DNA from 3 places in the Thalassotalea sediminis genome. Region 2 is predicted to be linked to each of the others. Evidence: riboswitches for the same ligand, from Rfam matches in the RefSeq annotation. Region 2 holds a riboswitch; each other region holds the start of a gene.
The links. Region 2 has a riboswitch for cobalamin ahead of QUE09_RS05210 (hypothetical protein). Riboswitches for the same ligand answer to the same signal wherever they lie in the genome.
Positions count from the first base shown of each region.

Region 1 (2,272 bases), 1.9 Mb from region 2:
AATATGAAGTTAAGTTATCGCGCCGCGAATCGTTAAAATGGCTAGGCGCGCTTTCAGCGAGCAGTCTGATACCTGCCGGCGTTGCGTTTGCTGTTGAGACAGAACTCACCAAGGGTATTGGACATTGGCCAACGTTAAAATTGTCACCAATTACTGCCAAAGGATACGGCAAAGATCCAAACTTAATTATTCCACCTAAATCACCTTGGCCAAAAACACTGACTCAGTCACAGTTAAATTTAGTGGCGACATTGTCCGATATTCTCGTTCCACGCGAAGGAGAAGTACCATCTGGAAGTGAAGTGGGCGTGCCTGATGTTGTAGATGAATGGGTAAGTGCTCCATACAGCAGACAACAGCGAGATAGAACAACTATCCTATCTACATTGCTGTGGATTGGTGATGAAGCCAAGTTGAGGTTTGGTAAAACCTTTAATGAGTTATCTTCTGCAGAGCAGTTAATGATTATTGATGATATCGCCTATGACAAAAATGTTAAAAACGAAGAATTTGCACAAATTATTCCTGCTTTTTCTCGTTTTAGATCATTAGTATTGGCTGCATTCTTTTCTAGTCCTGCCGGAATGAAAGATATTGGTTATATAGGCAATGTGCCTATTATGGGAGACTACCCTGGGCCAACAAAAGAAGCGATGGTTCACCTTGAACAAGTCGTTAAAAAATTAGGTTTAACGTTGTAAATGCAAGCCTTGGTTAGGTAATATTATCGCTAACCAAGGCTATTTATAGCCTTTTGATAATGCATGAAGCAACCTATGTTTGGATGTTTATTCTATTAGAAAGTCTATATCTCGTTCTCTCTCTCCTTTATTCAAATTTACTCATAGCCACCTAGAATGCTGAGTTCTGGTGTTGTCATACTGACTGTGGTAGAGTAGCCGCAATTTTTATGGTGCCTTAAATTTTTACCGACAAAATGTGTAAAAACACCAAGGCTTAAAAGGGAATGTGGTGTAATTCCACAACTGTTCCCGCAACTGTAATTAGGGCTGAGTTTTAAAACCACTGGTGTTAACACTGGGAAGGTAAATCTTGGGACATCCCTAAAAGTCAGGAGACCTGCCATGAAAAGATATTTACTAACTGTGCGGGTAACATAGTTAAGTTATTATCAAGCATCGCTATTAATAACCTGACCTCCGCACGCATACTCATAGGTAATGGTGTTTTGTTACATTTAAGTGCGGAAAATCTCGTTTGGTCTGTTGATGAAAAATTGATACTTAAAGGTATTAATTTCGCAGTGAATGCTGGCGAAACTGTTGGCATCCTCGGACCTAATGGTGCAGGTAAAACATCTTTTTTAAAATGCCTTTATCGAGAGTATTTTCCTCAATCAGGTTCTATTTCTCTTATAGACACACCGCTTGAAGACTTCAGTCGACGCGAAATTGCACAAAAGATATCGGTGGTAAGTCAACACCGAGAGTCTGTATTCAATTTGACCGTATTTGACGTGGTTAAAATGGGTCTTATTCCACACAAGAATTATTTTGATTTGAGTACTCAGGCTGATCTAACAACCTTACGTCAAGCAATAGAGCGTGTGGATTTAATTGATAAGCAACATCAGGCTTTCAATACGTTATCTGGCGGTGAGCAACAACGATGTTTAATTGCACGTGCGATTGTTCAACGGCCCGAAATTCTGATTATGGATGAGCCAACAAACCATCTCGATATTTTTTATCAGCATCAAATTTTATCTATCGTTAAAGATTTGGGGTTAACCCTAGTGATGACCATACACGATCTAAATCTGGCTGCCTTGTACTGCGAGCGTATTATGCTTATGTCTCATGGCGAAGTGATAGCATTTGATGTGCCTGAAAAGGTGTTGCAGGCTGAACTGTTAACACAGGTTTTTCAAATGGAATGTTTGGTTGATAACAACCCCATTACCGGGAAATTACGGGTAACCTTTGGTGGGCATTGCTAATGAATACGCGTATACCTTTTATGCCTGGTATCTTGGTGCTATCTATTATTGTACTGCTATCACTGTTATTTTCTATGGGGTTTGGTACAACAGAAATTGGTTTTTCTCAGGTTTGGCAATGTGTAAGTGCGCAATGCCAACAGCCAATCTATCAAACTATTTTACTTGAAATTAGACTACCTAGAGTTTTAATGGGCTTATTAGCTGGATTTGCCTTAGCAGCTGCCGGGGCATTAATGCAGAATGTTACTCGAAATCCCTTAGCTGATCCTTACCTTTTTGGTATTGTCGCAGGCGCTGGACTCGGCGCTA
Region 1 is NZ_AP027361.1:3,162,011-3,164,282, reverse strand. Features, by position in the region: gene QUE09_RS14450 (gluconate 2-dehydrogenase subunit 3 family protein) at 1-701, shown strand, start outside; cobalamin riboswitch at 895-1,102, shown strand; gene QUE09_RS14445 (ABC transporter ATP-binding protein) at 1,190-1,960, shown strand; gene QUE09_RS14440 (FecCD family ABC transporter permease) at 1,960-2,272, shown strand, end outside.
Region 1: another riboswitch for cobalamin. It lies ahead of QUE09_RS14445 (ABC transporter ATP-binding protein); the one in region 2 lies ahead of QUE09_RS05210 (hypothetical protein).

Region 2 (2,272 bases):
CAGATCTTGCTAAGGCTAGCCAAGGGCAGGATACTGACGCAATAGAAAAATTGATTGAGAAAGTAAATATAAAAACAGCGACATTCGCAGAACGCAGAATGGATGCTTCGATTAATAAAGCATTGTCAGGCCATACGGTTGACGACTTATAGTAGAGTAAAGAGACAATCATGCCAAAAATTATCGTATTACCGAATGAAGAATTATGCCCTGATGGTGCCGTATTAGAAGCGGAAAAGGGTGAAAGTGTACTAAATGTTGCGTTGAAAAATGACATAGATATTGAACATGCTTGTGAAAAAGTATGTGCATGCACAACATGTCACGTCATTATCCGTGAAGGCTTTGACTCGTTAGAAGAAAGTGACGAACTTGAAGACGACATGTTAGATAAAGCGTGGGGTCTAGAACCTGAATCTCGCCTTGGCTGTCAGGCTATTGTTGCAGATGAAGATTTAGTTGTTGAGATCCCAAGATACACCGTCAATATGGTATCTGAGAATCACTAAGGCTTCTAAGTATTTAGCTTTGACAATAAAAAAAGGGTAATAACAGTGATGTTATTACCCTTTTTTTATTGTCAATGTTAACCCCCATAGTGAGGTGGTGCTCGTTCAGTAGGGGGCTTTGCCCGTAAAACGTATTTTTAACGGTATCAATTAAGTTGTTTCCCTGTTTTATCGACAAGACGTTTTAGTTCATTAACTGTTGAACTAACGGCAGCTATCACGTAGTATCAGCGCTGATTTAGGTGTCTTAGATAATCATAAGTTCATATATAGTGAACGGTGTTTATTGACGATGAAACGTGAAACTGGTGAAAAACCAGTACTGCCCCCGCAACGGTAACTGTGAGCAGCAACAAAACCACTGTATTTAGAAACGAGTCATTACGTTTGGTTCGAAATATGGGAAGGTGTTGCAGACGCGATGATCAGGAGTCCGGAGACCGGCCTAAACGATTACTCGACAACTGCGGTGGGCGGTATTCAGAGCTGTAAATGGTTGTAATTAATCCAAGGTGCATACGAATGTTACCTATGGATGCATTGATACGATTACTGTCTGTAATGTTAAAATGACCTGACTCTTCGACCGTTCTCAACTTTGATTTCAAACACCGTGAAATTTAATTTTCAATAACGGGAATGTTATGAAATCAGTCAAGATTACACATGCATATGGTATTTTAAGTGCCATATTTATTATCCTTACGTTACTTTTACTCGCTACGCGTGGGCAACATTTTTCAAGTTTGCATAATCTGCCAAGTGCCTCGATAGCGGTGTTTTTTTTAGCGGGAATGTATTTACGCAGCATAAAGGCCTTTTGGTTTTATTATCTGTTAACGGTTGCCATAGATCTTGGTGCTTCGTATATGCGTGGACAATTTGGTGACTGTATCACTACATCTTACCCTGCTTTAGTGCTAAGTTATGGCGTAATGTTTAGCATAGGGAGATATGTAAAACCTATGTGGTATGAAACATCACACCTAAAGAACTTTGCTAAAGTTGCATTAGGTTTATTTGTTGCTAGCTCGATTGCATTCTTCATTTCAAATGGTAGCTATTACGTATTTTCAGGCAATTTTTCAAACTTATCGTGGGCAGAATATACCTCGCGTGTAGATAAATATTACTTACGATCAATATCAAACCCTATTTTTTACGTATTTGTTGCCTTTGTTTTGGACTTTACCATGAACCATTTTTTTACCAATAAACTCATTGCAAAATTAAGGAATGGTAAGGTTTAAAAATGAAGCGGACAACAGATAAAAGTGAACATGTTTTCCAATCAAAGCCTTGTCGTACAAACAGCGATAGCGCAACATGTCCTGCATTAGTGATAGCTGCGCCGCATTCAGGATCAGGTAAAACAACGGTTACGGCAGCATTAGCACGTTATCACCGTAATCAAGGGCGTAAAGTAACAGTATTTAAAGTTGGTCCAGACTTTATCGACCCGATGATATTACGACAGGCAAGTGGTGAGTTGGTTTATCAATTGGATTTATGGCTAGTGGGTGAACAAGGCTGTCAAGAGTTGCTTTATCGAGCCGCTTTACAGTCAGACCTCATTTTAATTGAAGGTGTCATGGGGCTATTTGACGGCACACCAAGTAGTGCTGATTTAGCTACATATTTTGCTATTCCTGTGCTCGGGGTGATTGATGCTAAAGCAATGGCTCAAACGTTTGGGGCGGTTACTCATGGCTTAGCTAATTTTCGACCTGACTTACCATTTTCGGGCGTGTTAGCAAATCGAG
Region 2 is NZ_AP027361.1:1,155,113-1,157,384, forward strand. Features, by position in the region: gene hscA (Fe-S protein assembly chaperone HscA) at 1-152, shown strand, start outside; gene fdx (ISC system 2Fe-2S type ferredoxin) at 171-509, shown strand; cobalamin riboswitch at 769-972, shown strand; gene QUE09_RS05210 (hypothetical protein) at 1,154-1,759, shown strand; gene QUE09_RS05215 (cobyrinic acid a,c-diamide synthase CobB) at 1,762-2,272, shown strand, end outside.

Region 3 (2,272 bases), 1.9 Mb from region 2:
ACTTTTTGTAGGGATTTCTGTACTTGTTAGTGTTAACGCCGCACACGCCGAAGAGTCAATAGATAAACCGGCTAAACGAATTATTGCCTTAGCGCCACATATCGTTGAAAACCTTTTTCAAATAGGTGCGGGGGATCTTATTATTGGTACGACTGATCATGCCGATTTTCCTTTAAAAGCAAAAAATATTCCACGTGTTGGTAACTATGCAACACTTAGTATTGAGAAAATACTCGCTGCTAACCCTGATCTTATTATTGCATGGAAATCAGGTAACCCAGCGGATGATCTGGCGAGATTAGCAACATTTGGTATTCCTATTGTTTACTCTAACCCTACTACCTTGGAAGATGTAGCAAAAGAATTAAGAGATTTAGGGCAATGGACAGGGCTATCACGTAGCGCAAACCAGCAAGCAGATAAATATTTGGCACAATTAGCGACGCTAAAAGAAACCTATCAAAATGCTACGCCAATATCATTGTTTTATGAGTTATGGCCTAGACCACTGACGACAATTGCAAAAAACGCGTGGTTACAACAGCAAATACAAGTGTGTGGTGCAACAAACCCTTTTAAAGAAAGTAAAACAGATTACCCTCAAATTAATATTGAACAGGTGATTATTAAAGCACCGCAAATCATTATACAGCCATCATCACATGGTAATCAGTCGCCCGATAAAATTAACTGGCAACAATGGCCGGATATGCCAGCAGTGAAAAATAATGCGTTTATACATCCTAACGCCGATATGCTTTATCGCATGACCTCAAGGTCGCTAGACGAGTTATCGTCACTTTGTGAACTCATTGATAAGCAGCGAAAGTAATATCACTACGACTGACATTTCGGTCGTAGTATTTAACCCTCTGATCGCCTTTGATCAGAATGATACAAAATCTAAACACTTAGCGAAAAACTAAGTAAGAAGGGAAACAAGTGAAACGCTTGTGCTGCCCCCGCAACGGTAAATTGACAATATTCAACGGTAGTTTTTTCGTTGACCGTCAAAAGCCCGGAGACCGGTTTAGATTTTTAATTAAGTTTTACCAATGCGGTGGGCTTTGGTAGCGAGGAAAAAATGAAACATAAACTTATCACGTCGTCTATATTGGCGGCACTTGCCATATCTCCTGTAACTTTTGCTAATACACCTGTGTTAGAAGCAGATGAGCATATTGTCATTACAGCAAACCGAGCGGCAACTAACGCTGAAGACGTATTAGCTTCACAAGTTGTAATTACCCGTGCTGATATTGAAGAAATTCAGGCTAAATCTGTTTTAGATATATTAGCAACCGTTTCGGGTATTGATATTTCCGCGAATGGAGGCCGAGGACAAAATGCTTCAGTATATATGCGAGGAGCAAACTCAGGACATACCTTGGTTTTGATCAATGGCATTCGAATTGGCTCGGCAACTTTAGGTACTACAAATTTAAATGAAATTGCACCTGAATTAGTTGATCGCATTGAAATAATTAAAGGCCCACGAGCAGCGCTTTGGGGGTCAGACGCTATTGGTGGTGTTATTCAGATATTTACCCGTAAAGTAGACGGTGGTGAATACTTTGCTAGTGCGACTTTCGGCAGTGATAATTATCAAAAATATAGTGCAGGTTTTGGTTTAGAGCACGGTGACGGTTCAACGAGCTTTAGTGTTAACCATGAAGAAAGTGACGGCTTTGACGTAAAAGATGATGCAGAGTCAGATGATGACGGATTTGACTATGATTCTTTAGCAATCAATGGTCAACAACAGGTAAATGAGGCATTGGCACTAACGTGGCTAGCGCAAGTAGATCAGGGCGATACAGAATATGATAGCGCTGGGCATAATGAATCTGCGGTTAATAACCATATGTGGAATATAGCTGCCGCTTATCAAACAACGCTAGCGAGTTATGCCAATAGTACGCAACTTTCTATAGGGCAGAGCCGTACCTCAAATATTAGTTATGGTAATGGTACAGCAAAAAATGAAGGCAATGTTTTTGATACTCGCCGAGACCAAGTGTCGTTGTTAAATCATACAATGTTTTCTGCTAACTGGCAGGTAAATGTTGGTGCTGACTTTTATGAAGAACAGCTAAGAGGTTCAAGTGAGTTTGTTGAAACGCAACGTGATATCGCCGGTTATTTTGCTCACACTGTTTATAACCAAGATAAATTCAGTTATGAGTTGGCTTTGCGTTATGATGATGTGGAAGATGTAGACTCAGAGACTACTTATAACGCAAGTCTGGGGTACCAAATAAGTGATGATACT
Region 3 is NZ_AP027361.1:3,153,857-3,156,128, reverse strand. Features, by position in the region: gene QUE09_RS14405 (cobalamin-binding protein) at 1-832, shown strand, start outside; cobalamin riboswitch at 889-1,048, shown strand; gene QUE09_RS14400 (TonB-dependent receptor domain-containing protein) at 1,085-2,272, shown strand, end outside.
Region 3: another riboswitch for cobalamin. It lies ahead of QUE09_RS14400 (TonB-dependent receptor domain-containing protein); the one in region 2 lies ahead of QUE09_RS05210 (hypothetical protein).